2 regions of the Pseudomonas sp. FW305-3-2-15-E-TSA4 genome follow, and region 1 is predicted to be linked to the other one. Evidence: predicted binding sites of a transcription regulator. Region 1 holds the regulator's gene; the other holds the start of a gene.
The links. The regulator FliA, encoded in region 1, starts transcription of late flagellar genes. The targets are predictions, from matches to a motif close to CTAAAGTTTNNNNNNNNNNNGCCGNTAA.

Region 1 (5,751 bases):
CGGAGATCGACAACAGGATGTGGTCGCCTTCCTGCTCGGCTGCCAGCACCACGCGACCGCCACGGGCCTTGCCCGAAGCTTCGCGTTCTTCCGGCGATTCGATGCCGTGGTCGACCGCGTTACGCACCAAGTGGACCAACGGGTCGGCCAGGGCCTCGACCAGGTTTTTGTCGAGGTCGGTTTCTTCACCCACCAGTTCCAGATTGATCTCTTTCTTCAGCTGACGCGCGAGGTCGCGAACCAGACGCGGGAAGCGCCCGAAGACCTTCTTGATTGGCTGCATCCGGGTCTTCATCACCGCGGTCTGCAAGTCAGCCGTGACCACGTCGAGGTTCGACACGGCCTTGGACATGGCTTCGTCGCCGCTGTTGAGACCCAGGCGCACCAGACGGTTACGCACCAGCACCAGCTCGCCGACCATGTTCATGATTTCGTCGAGACGCGCGGTATCGACCCGCACGGTGGTCTCGGCTTCGCTGGCCGGTTTTTCCGGTGGCGGAGCAGCGGCGGCACGAGCCGGCGCCGGTGCAGCAGCGGCGGCCGGTTTTGGCGCTTCGGCTTTCGGCTCAGGCTTGGGTGCAGCTTTCGGTGCAGCAGCCGGAGCGGCGGCGGCCTTGGCAGCTGGCGCGGCCACGGTCGACGCGGTGCCCGCAGCAGCGGCGCCAACGTCGGTGAACTTGCCTTTGCCGTGCAGCTCGTCAAGCAGCGATTCGAATTCGTGATCGCTGATCAGATCGCTGCCGGCAGCGGCAGCCGCCGGTGCGGCAGGCGCAACCGGTGCCGAAGCGATAGCCGATTCCAGCGCTTCCACGGCAAAGTTGCCCTTGCCATGCAACTGATCGAGCAGTGCTTCGAATTCGTCGTCGGTGATGTCCGAGCTGTCGCCCGCCGCCGGTGCCGCTGGAGCGGTCGCGGTCGGTGCCACGGCGTCTGGCGCGAACTGGCCTTTGCCGTGCAGTTGATCGAGCAACGACTCGAATTCGGCGTCGGTGATTTCATCGCTGGCGGTCGCATCGGCAGCCGGCGCAGGTGCAGCAGCAGCCGGGGCTTCGGCTTCGGCCTTGACGGCGTTCAGCGAATCCAGCAGCTGTTCAAATTCGTTATCGGTGATGTCGCCCGAATCGCTCGAATCGCCTTCGACGACCAGTTCTTCGATCATCTCGGCCACTGGCGAAGCCGGGGCTTCGTCGGCCGTTTGCGGCTCGGCCAGACGCGCCAGGGCGGCCAGCAGTTCCGGGGTGGCCGCCGTGATCGGTGCACGTTCACGGACTTCGCTGAACATGCTGTTCACCGCGTCCAGCGCTTCAAGCACCACGTCCATCAGTTCTGCATCAACGCGCCGCTCACCCTTGCGCAGGATGTCGAACACGTTTTCGGCGATGTGACAGCACTCCACCAGCTCGTTGAGCTGAAGGAAGCCGGCGCCCCCTTTTACAGTGTGGAAACCGCGAAAAATTGCGTTGAGCAGATCTGCGTCATCCGGGCGGCTTTCCAGCTCGACCAGTTGTTCGGACAGTTGCTCAAGAATCTCGCCGGCCTCAACCAGGAAATCCTGAAGGATCTCTTCATCGGCGCCGAAGCTCATTAATGGGGTGCTCCTACAGGTCTAAAAACCCAAAAAACCTAAAATTCCAAAACTCTAGAATCCGAGGCTGGATAACAAATCGTCCACATCGTCCTGACCGGACACAACGTCTTCTCGTTTATCGGCATGAATCTGCGGACCTTCACCCTGCGAGAGATGTTTTTGTGGATCTTTTTCTGCAAGCATCGCGGCACGGTCGTGTTCGATGCCCGCAAAGCGGTCAACCTGACTGGCCATGAGGACGAGTTTGAGCAAATTGCTTTCGACTTCGGTGACCAGTTGGGTCACACGCTTGATCACCTGACCTGTGAGGTCCTGGTAATCCTGAGCCAGCAGGATGTCGTTGAGGTTGCTCGACACCGCACGGTTGTCCGTGCTGCTGCGTGACAGAAAACCGTCGACCCGGCGCGCCAGTTCGCGGAACTCTTCAGCTCCGACCTCACGACGCATGAAGCGGCCCCAATCGGTGCTCAGGGCCTGGGCTTCTTCAGCCAGGCCATTGACTACCGGGGTGGCGCTTTCCACCAGATCCATGGTGCGGTTGGCCGCGGCTTCGGTCAGCTTGACCACATAGCCCAGGCGTTCGGTGGCGTCGGTGATTTGCGACACTTCCTCGGCCTGCGGCATGTGCGGATCGATCTGGAAATTGACGATCGCACTGTGCAGTTCGCGTGTGAGCTTGCCCACTTCCTGATACAGGCCGCGGTCACGGGTCTGATTGAGCTCATGGATCAGTTGCACAGCGTCGCCGAACCTGCCTTTTTCAAGGCTCTCGACCAGTTCGACCGCGTGTTTTTTCAGGGTCGACTCGAAATCGCCCTGTGAAGATTCGTTATGCTCCATAGCTCCCCCGCGCGTCATCAGCCGATGCGTTCGAAAATCTTCTCGATTTTGTCTTTCAACGCCTGAGCCGTGAAAGGTTTGACCACGTAGCCGTTCACACCGGCCTGAGCGGCTTCGATGATTTGCTCGCGCTTGGCTTCAGCGGTCACCATCAGCACCGGCAGATGCTTGAGTTTTTCATCGGCACGCACGTGGCGCAGCAAGTCGATACCGGTCATGCCCGGCATGTTCCAGTCCGTTACCAGAAAGTCGATGCTGCCGCTGTTGAGTACCGGAATGGCGGTAGTGCCATCGTCGGCCTCGACGGTGTTGGTGAACCCGAGATCGCGCAGCAGGTTCTTGATGATCCGCCGCATCGTTGAGAAGTCATCAACGATGAGGATTTTCATGTCTTTGTTCAATTCGACCTCCAAGCAGTCTTAAACGCGCCCAGCACCTGGACGCGCCACTTCAATCAATCGGCGCAGCACTCGAAGACTGTCTGGAGCACAACAGAGCAAGACCGGTGCCGTTCTCACCGCACCAGCCTCGTTCGCAGTGTCCCCACACTGCCTTCAGCGCGCTCGCCACTCCCCCAAACGCCCCCGCAAACGGGCCGCGCACTGGCTGTGTAACTGGCTGACCCGCGATTCACTGACGCCAAGGACTTCACCGATCTCCTTGAGGTTCAGCTCTTCGTCGTAGTACAGCGCCAACACCAGTCGCTCACGCTCCGGCAAATTGGCAATCGCGTCCGCCAGCGCCGCCTGGAAGCGTTCATCTTCCAGATCGCGTGACGGCTCAAGATGAGCACTGGCGCCATCCTCGTGCAGCCCTTCGTGTTCGCCGTCCTGCAACAGGTCGTCGAAACTGAACAGCCGGCTGCCCAGGGTGTCATTCAAAATCCCGTAGTAATCGTCGAGACTCAATTGGAGTTCGGCCGCAACCTCGTGATCTTTAGCGTCACGGCCGGTTTTAGCTTCAATTGAGCGAATGGCATCGCTGACCATACGGGTATTGCGGTGAACCGAGCGCGGTGCCCAATCCCCTTTGCGCACTTCATCGAGCATCGCGCCGCGGATCCGGATGCCCGCGTACGTTTCGAAACTGGCGCCTTTGCTGGCGTCATATTTGGTCGAGACTTCGAGCAGGCCGATCATCCCGGCCTGAATCAGGTCTTCAACCTGCACACTCGCCGGCAAGCGCGCCAGCAAGTGATAGGCAATGCGCTTGACCAGTGGCGCGTAACGCTCGATCAACTCGTACTGCGCGTCACGTGCCGACTTCTTGTAGTAGTTCATACCGCTCGCGGTCATAACACAGGCCCTGCTGTTTGCTGCACGAGGCGCTCGACGAAAAACTCAAGGTGGCCACGCGGGTTGGCAGGCAGCGGCCAGGTATCGACCTTCTGCGCGATCGCCTTGAACGCCAGCGCGCACTTGGAACGCGGAAAGGCTTCATAGACCGCTCGCTGCTTCTGCACTGCCTTGCGCACGCTTTCGTCGTACGGCACGGCGCCGACGTATTGTAAGGCGACGTCGAGGAAGCGATCCGTGACCTTGGTCAACTTGGCGAACAGGTTGCGCCCTTCCTGCGGGCTCTGCGCCATGTTGGCCAGCACGCGGAAGCGGTTCATGCCGTAGTCGCGGTTGAGCAGTTTGATCAGCGCGTAGGCGTCGGTGATCGAGGTCGGCTCGTCGCAGACCACCAGCAACACTTCCTGCGCGGCGCGGACAAAACTGACTACCGAGTCACCAATACCCGCAGCGGTGTCGATCACCAGCACATCGAGGTTGTCGCCGATGTCGCTGAAAGCCTGAATCAGACCGGCATGTTGCGCCGGGCTCAGGTGCACCATGCTTTGGGTGCCGGAAGCGGCCGGCACGATGCGGATCCCGCCGGGGCCCTGCAACAGCACGTCGCGCAGCTCACAGCGGCCTTCGATCACATCGGCCAGAGTACGTTTGGGGGTCAGTCCCAGCAGAACGTCGACGTTCGCCAGCCCCAGATCGGCGTCCAGCAGCATGACCCGACGGCCAAGCTCTGCCAGCGCCAGAGACAAGTTCACTGACACGTTAGTCTTGCCGACGCCACCTTTGCCGCCGGTCACCGCGATCACCTGTACGGGATGCATGCTGCCCATGTTATTTCTTTACCTTGTCTTGCATAGACGGAGGCCACATTACTGGCTGCGCGTTCTCAACCGGAACAATGCATGGCAGACCATCGATGTAGGTACAAAAACGGTTCATTACCTCAGCCAACCTGCTTGGTCGGGCTGTGGTAGATATCAGCGAACATGTCAGCCATGGCTTCTTCGCTGGGTTCTTCCTGCATTTGCACGCTGACGGCGCGGCTGACCAGTTGATGACGGCGCGGCAGATGCAGATCATCCGGAATCCGTGGGCCATCGGTCAGGTACGCGACCGGCAGTTCATGACTGATCGCCAGGCTCAACACTTCGCCAAGGCTGGCCGTCTCATCCAGTTTAGTCAGGATGCAGCCGGCTAGCCCGCAACGCTTGTAACTGTGGTACGCGGCGGTTAGAACCTGTTTCTGGCTGGTGGTTGCCAGCACCAGATAATTTTTTGAACGGATGCCACGCCCGGCCAGACTTTCCAGCTGCATGCGCAAGGCCGGATCGCTGGCCTGCAAGCCGGCGGTATCGATCAGCACCACGCGCTTGCGCAGCAGCGGGTCGAGCGCCTGAACCAGCGACTGGCCCGGATCGACGTGGGTCACCGGCACATTGAGAATCCGCCCCAGCGTCTTCAGTTGTTCCTGCGCGCCGATGCGGAAGCTGTCCATGCTGACCAGCGCGACATTCTGCGCGCCGTACTTGAGCACGTAGCGCGCAGCGAGTTTGGCCAGGGTGGTGGTCTTGCCCATGCCGGCCGGACCGACCATGGCAATCACCCCGCCCTCTTCCAGCGGCTCGACTTCCGGTACGGCAATCATTCGCGCCAGGTGCGCGAGCAGCATGCGCCAAGCCTGACGTGGTTCTTCAATATCGGTGATCATCGCCAGCAGATCGCGCGACAACGGCCCGGACAGACCGATGCGTTGCAGACGACGATACAGATTGGCTTGTGCCGGACGGCTGCCTTGCAGCTGATTCCAGGCCAGCGTGCCGAGCTGCACTTCCATCAGCTCACGCAAACTGTTCAGTTCGAAACGCATCGAATCCAGCGCACGCGGATCGATGCCGGCGGACGACTGGGCAGGCGCGGGCGCCGGACGCGCCGGGGCGGCGTAAGTCGGTTCGCTCAACGGCTCGGCAGCGGTCAGCGGCAGGCCGGCCGTCAACGGCAGCCCGGCGAACAACTGGCGATTGGTGTTGCCGT
Region 2 (5,751 bases), on a different contig from region 1:
CTGCGGCGCAATGTTTCTTCACTGCCAAACCCGCAATTGGCCGCAATCCGTTTCACCGGCAGCCCGGTGTCACTGAGCAGACGCCGGGCGGTTTCGACGCGGATCAGTTCGATGGCGCGGGCCGGGGTCTGGCCGGTGTCGGCGCGGTAGTGGCGGACGAAACTGCGTTCGCTCATGCCGGCCTGTTCGGCCAGGGTCGGCACGCCGAGGTCGCAGGTGAGGTTTTCGGCGATCCAGGCGTGCAGCTCATCAAAGCGATTGCCCTGATTCTGCAGGGCCAGGGTCACGCTGAACTGCGACTGCCCGCCGGGGCGTTTGAGGAACACCACCAGATGCCGGGCGACGTCGAGGGCGATATCGCGGCCCAGATCTTCCTCGACCATCGCCAGCGCCAGATCGATGCCGGCGGTGACGCCGGCCGAGGTCCAGACCGGGCCGTCGTTGATGAAGATCGGGTTGGCTTCGACCTGCAGCTTCGGGTGCTGCTGGGCCAGTTGTTCGCAGCGGGTCCAATGGGTGACCACGCGACGTCCGTCGAGCCAGCCGCTCGCCGCCAGTAGAAATGCCCCCGTACACACCGAGGCGACGCGTCGGCATTTCGCCGCATGCTCCCGCACCCAGTCCACCAGTGCCAAATCCTCCGCCGCCGGGTAAATGCCCCAGCCACCGGCGATGATCAAGGTATCGCTGTCCTGCTGCGGCAACGGTTCGGCCAACACCGCCAGCCCCGCCGAGGACATCACCGCCCCACCCTCACTGGCGATCACCGACGGCGCATACGGCACCGGCAAGCCGCGCTGGCGAGCGATGTCGTTGGCCGAGGCGAACACTTGCAGCGGGCCGGTGACGTCGAGGATCTGCATGTTGGCGAACGCGAGCACGTGAATGGCTTTGGGCATTTGGCGTAATTCGTGGGGTTATTGGCGTATACGCCAGAACCTACGCGCCTACAGTGAAGCCGTCCACCCCTCAAATGGAGAAATCCCCCATGACGTTGCAGATCGGTTTTCTGTTGTTTCCGCAGGTGCAGCAACTCGACCTGACCGGTCCCTATGACGTGCTGGCCTCGCTGTCGGATGTGCAGGTGCATCTGATCTGGAAAGATCTGGTGCCGGTCACCGCCAGCACCGGCCTGCTGTTGAAACCGACCACCACCTTCGAGGACTGCCCGAATCTGGATGTGATCTGCATTCCCGGCGGCGCCGGGGTCGGGCCGCTGATGGAAGATGAGCAGACGCTGGGGTTCATCAAGCGTCAGGCGGCGCAGGCCAGGTATGTGACGTCGGTGTGCACCGGTTCGCTGGTGCTGGGCGCGGCGGGACTGCTGAAAGGCAAACGTGCGACCACCCACTGGGCCTATCACGAACTGCTGCCGAAACTCGGCGCGATTGCGGTGCAGGACCGGGTGGTGCGCGACGGCAATCTGTTTACCGGTGGCGGGATTACCGCAGGCATCGACTTTGCGCTGGTGCTGGCCGCCGAACTGGTGGGGGCCGAGGCGGCGCAGTTGATTCAACTGCAGCTGGAATATGCGCCGGCACCGCCGTTTGAATCGGGCAGCCCGCAGACGGCGCCGAGTGCTGTCGTCGATGAGGCTCGGCACCGTGCAGCGCCTTCGTTGAAACTGCGCACGGAAATCACCGAGCGCGCGGCGGCGAAACTCGATCTGCGCTGATTCCTCAGCCACACAGATCTACTGTGAGAGCGGGCTTGCTCGCGAATGCGGTGTATCCGTCGAGATTTTTATCGCCTGACACACCGCATTCGCGAGCAAGCCCGCTCCCACAATGGGTTTTGTGGATGGCCTCAGGTTTGGAGCCTGTCCCCGCATCCCGCCTCACCTTTACTTGTCCCCACGCCCTCACCCGTGTAGAAAGCCCTTCCACAAAATTCTGCACAAGGACTTTCGATGAAGGCGTTGCCATGGCTCTATCTGGCACTTCTCAGCCTCGGTTATGGATTGGCGTTGAGCTTTGGCCAACTCGGCTGGCTCGCGCTGATCTCCGTGGGACTATTGCTGGTGACCGGTTTCGCCGTGCGCCAACAGCAGGTGCCGGTGGCGCGCCTGTTGGGGCATGCCGTGTTCATCTTCCTCGCCCTGTCGCTGGCGCTGCACTGGTTGCCGGGATTCGCCAACGGCCGGGCCATTGCCCCGCTGCGTTTCACCGACGACGCTGTGCCGTTTGCGATGTACCTGAATCTGGATAAACCCTTGATCGGCTTCTGGCTGTTGCTCGCCTGCCCGTGGATTGTCGCGGCACGCTCGCTGCGTCCGACGGTGTACGCCAGCGTCCTCGCCCTGACGTTGAGCGCCGTCCTGGCACTGGGCGGCGCACTGTTGTTCGGCATGATTGCCTGGGCGCCGAAGTGGCCTGATCAGGCATGGCTGTGGCTGCTGAACAATTTGCTGTTGGTGACGCTGGTCGAGGAAGCGCTGTTTCGCGGCTATATACAGGGCGGTTTGAGCCGCCTGTTCAAGCACCTGCCCCACGGCGACAACCTCGCTCTGCTGCTGGCGTCGCTGATCTTTGCCCTGGCGCATCTGGGCGCGGGATGGCACTGGGTGTTGCTGGCGGGTCTGGCGGGTGTCGGCTATGGTCTGGCCTACCGTTTCGGTGGCCTTGCTGCGGCGATCGCCACGCATTTCGGGCTGAACCTGCTGCATTTTGCGCTGTTTACCTATCCGATGCTGGCCGGTTGAAGCAAGAGCGGTTTTGCGACGCCGTACTTATATCTGAAAAAAAACTTCAATAATTTCCTGACAGCGCCGACAACCTTTCAAAGCCTTGCGGATTGAAAAACCATGCGTAATAACCAGCCCATTACACAACGCGAACGGACTTTCCCGGCTCAGCAGCGGTTGATTTCCACAACCGACGCTAAAGGCGTGATCACCTACTGCAACGACGCTTTCGTCGAAATCAGCGGGTTTTCGCGTGAAGAGCTGATCCGTGCGCCGCACAACCTGGTTCGTCACCCCGACGTCCCGGCTGCGGTGTTTTCGCACATGTGGGGCACACTGAAACAAGGCTTGCCATGGATGGGCATTGTCAAGAATCGCTGCAAATCCGGTGACCACTACTGGGTGAACGCCTACGTGACACCGGTGTTCGACGGCAATCAGGTGGTCGGTTACGAGTCGGTGCGGATCAAACCCACCGCCGAACAGATCCGCCGTGCCGAAGCGCTCTACCAACGCATCAACCAGGGCAAGTCGGCAATCCCTTCCAGCGACAAATGGCTGCCGGTGCTGCAGGACTGGCTGCCATTCATTCTGGTCAGCCAGTTGAGCTTCGTGATCGGCGCGACCCTTAACTCGCACTGGGGCTTTGCCCTCGCTGCCGGCTTGTCGGTGCCGCTGGGCCTGATGGGCCTGCAATGGCAGCAACGCGGGCTCAAGCGCCTGCTGCGTCTGGCCGAGCAGACCACCTCCGACCCGCTGATCGCGCAGATGTACACCGACAGCCGTGGCGCGCAGGCGCGTCTGGAAATGTCGATCCTCAGCCAGGAAGCGCGCCTGAAAACCTGCCTGACCCGTCTGCAGGACACCGCCGAGCACCTGACCGATCAAGCGAAACAGTCCGACGCCCTGGCGCACAACAGCTCCAGCGGTCTGGAACGCCAGCGCGTGGAAACCGAACAGGTCGCCACCGCCGTCAACCAGATGGCCGCCACCACGCAGGAAGTGGCCAGCCACGTACAGCGCACAGCCGACGCCACCCAGGAAGCCAACCGCCTGACCGGTCGCGGCCGCGACATCGCCGGCGAAACCCGCGAAGCCATCCAGCGCCTGTCGGTGGTGGTCGGCGAAACCGGCCTGACCGTCACCCAACTGGCCAAGGACAGCGACGAAATCGGCGGCGTGGTCGACGTGATCAAAGGCATCGCCGACCAGACCAACCTGCTCGCCCTCAACGCCGCCATCGAAGCGGCACGTGCCGGCGAAATGGGCCGTGGCTTCGCCGTGGTGGCTGATGAAGTCCGTCAACTGGCGCAACGCACCAGCGAATCCACCGGGCAGATCCATGCCCTGATCGCCAAGCTGCAGCAGACTGCCTCCAGCGCCGTGCAAACCATGGAAGCCGGGCATCGCCAGGCCGAAGAAGGTGTGGCGCGGGTACTGGAAGCGGATCAGGCATTGGTCGGCATCAGCGAAGCGGTGGCCAACATCACGGACATGACCACCCAGATCGCTGCAGCGACGGAAGAGCAAAGTGCCGTGGCTGAAGAAATCAGCCGCAACATCAGCAACATTTCGGAACTGGCGGACCAGACCTCGGAACAGGCGCATAACTCGGCGTTGCTGAGTGAAGAGCTGACCAAGACTGCGAATACTCAGTATTCGTTGGTGGAGCGGTTTAACCGCTAAAAGCAAAAGATCGCAGCCTGCGGCAGCTCCTACACCGATCACCTGTAGAGCTGCCGAAGGCTGCGATCTTTTGACCTGGAAGCCCGGGCAGCGAAAGCGTCCGGGCTTTTTGTTGCCGGTCTGAAACTGATGGTGTCTGGCAGACCGCATTCGCGAGCAAGCTCGCTCCCACATTCAGTCCTGTGTACGCAGAACCAATGTGGGAGCGAGCTTGCTCGCGTAGAGGCCATAACGGCCAGCGAATTATTGAGGCAACCGCAGTTTGTCCAGCAGTCGATTGACCAACAGCTCGTTCAACATGATCAGCTGTTGCAGCGCCAGCAGCGGTTTGCGCTCCGGGCCGCCGATTGAGTTGGCGATATTGCCAGCCATGACTTTGGCCGACGACAACGATTCGCAAGCCTCGGCGATCAAGAGGAGGTGCAGCGAAGCAAACCGTAGGCGCTGCCCCCCGGATCGATCCCGGAGCGAAGGAACCCCGAGCTCCAGCGAGCGGGCCGAACGTTGGAACAAGCGTTTTTTTGCTTACTTTTGAGGTATTTGTCAAAAAAGTGAGTCGTCGTAAGGGCGAAACCTTAAGTGGCCGTTACCGCGGCAATGGATATTCACGCAGTCTCGGCAACGTTATTAGCTGACCAGCACATATAAGTCTGGTTGCCTAGCTGTCAGATCTGACAGTAGACGCACACCTGTTCAAGCGCATATCAAGAAAAACCGTAATTGCAGTCGGTTGTAACACCTCCTCTCAATCTAAAAGGCAGGTTTAACAATGACCACGCACGTTATGTTTCTCCCGAAAAAACCGCTCGTCAGTGATGACAGGTTTCAATGGAGATTGGGCGGTAAACGGAAAACAGCGAAATTCAGATCTTTCTATCAGGACGAGTTCTTGGGCGAGCGGTATTGGTCCATCAGTGGAGGAACAGGAAATTTCGACGATGAAAGCTATTTTTCATTCTCCATGACTCTGCCCTACCAATCCGATGAGTCACTCACAGGCGTCTATAACTTCGACAACGGGCTGACATTTGTTCACAGCCATTGGATCCCTGCGCCGCCGGGATTTATCGGAATGGCTTCGGTGGACGCCGACTCGGCGATCCTCAGCGTTAAATATGATGCTGAAACGGATATCGCTACGGGATCATTCGAGGCCGTATTCAAAAGTCATCGCTATCGCCTGAATCCCAAGGGGACTTTCACCATGACGAGACTGAGACCGTCGGATGCTGGCTAGATCTGGCAGGGGTGCTCGCTGCAACTCCGGAGGAGTACCCCTTCAATGTAATTTGAAAGAATGACTCCTTGGAGCTGCCGCAGGCTGCGATCTTTTGATCGTGAAAAACCGGTTAGCGAAAGCCTCCGGGGTTTTATTGCCTGTT

Region 2: AC3WMV_RS14255 (methyl-accepting chemotaxis protein) is a predicted target of FliA. The motif match lies at 2,747-2,774, and genes of this name have one in related genera.

Annotation. Positions count from the first base shown of each region.
Region 1 covers NZ_JBYSZP010000017.1:118,096-123,846, reverse strand. Annotated here, with positions in the region: gene AC3WMV_RS22815 (chemotaxis protein CheA) at 1-1,585, opposite strand, end outside; gene AC3WMV_RS22810 (protein phosphatase CheZ) at 1,640-2,428, opposite strand; gene AC3WMV_RS22805 (chemotaxis response regulator CheY) at 2,446-2,817, opposite strand; gene fliA (RNA polymerase sigma factor FliA) at 2,983-3,723, opposite strand; gene fleN (flagellar synthesis regulator FleN) at 3,720-4,550, opposite strand; gene flhF (flagellar biosynthesis GTPase FlhF) at 4,664-5,751, opposite strand, start outside.
Region 2 covers NZ_JBYSZP010000009.1:101,972-107,722, forward strand. Annotated here, with positions in the region: gene AC3WMV_RS14240 (GlxA family transcriptional regulator) at 1-899, opposite strand, end outside; gene inhA (isonitrile hydratase) at 989-1,675, shown strand; gene AC3WMV_RS14250 (CPBP family intramembrane glutamic endopeptidase) at 1,910-2,701, shown strand; gene AC3WMV_RS14255 (methyl-accepting chemotaxis protein) at 2,804-4,369, shown strand; gene AC3WMV_RS14260 (DUF6124 family protein) at 4,613-4,882, opposite strand; gene AC3WMV_RS14265 (hypothetical protein) at 5,139-5,606, shown strand.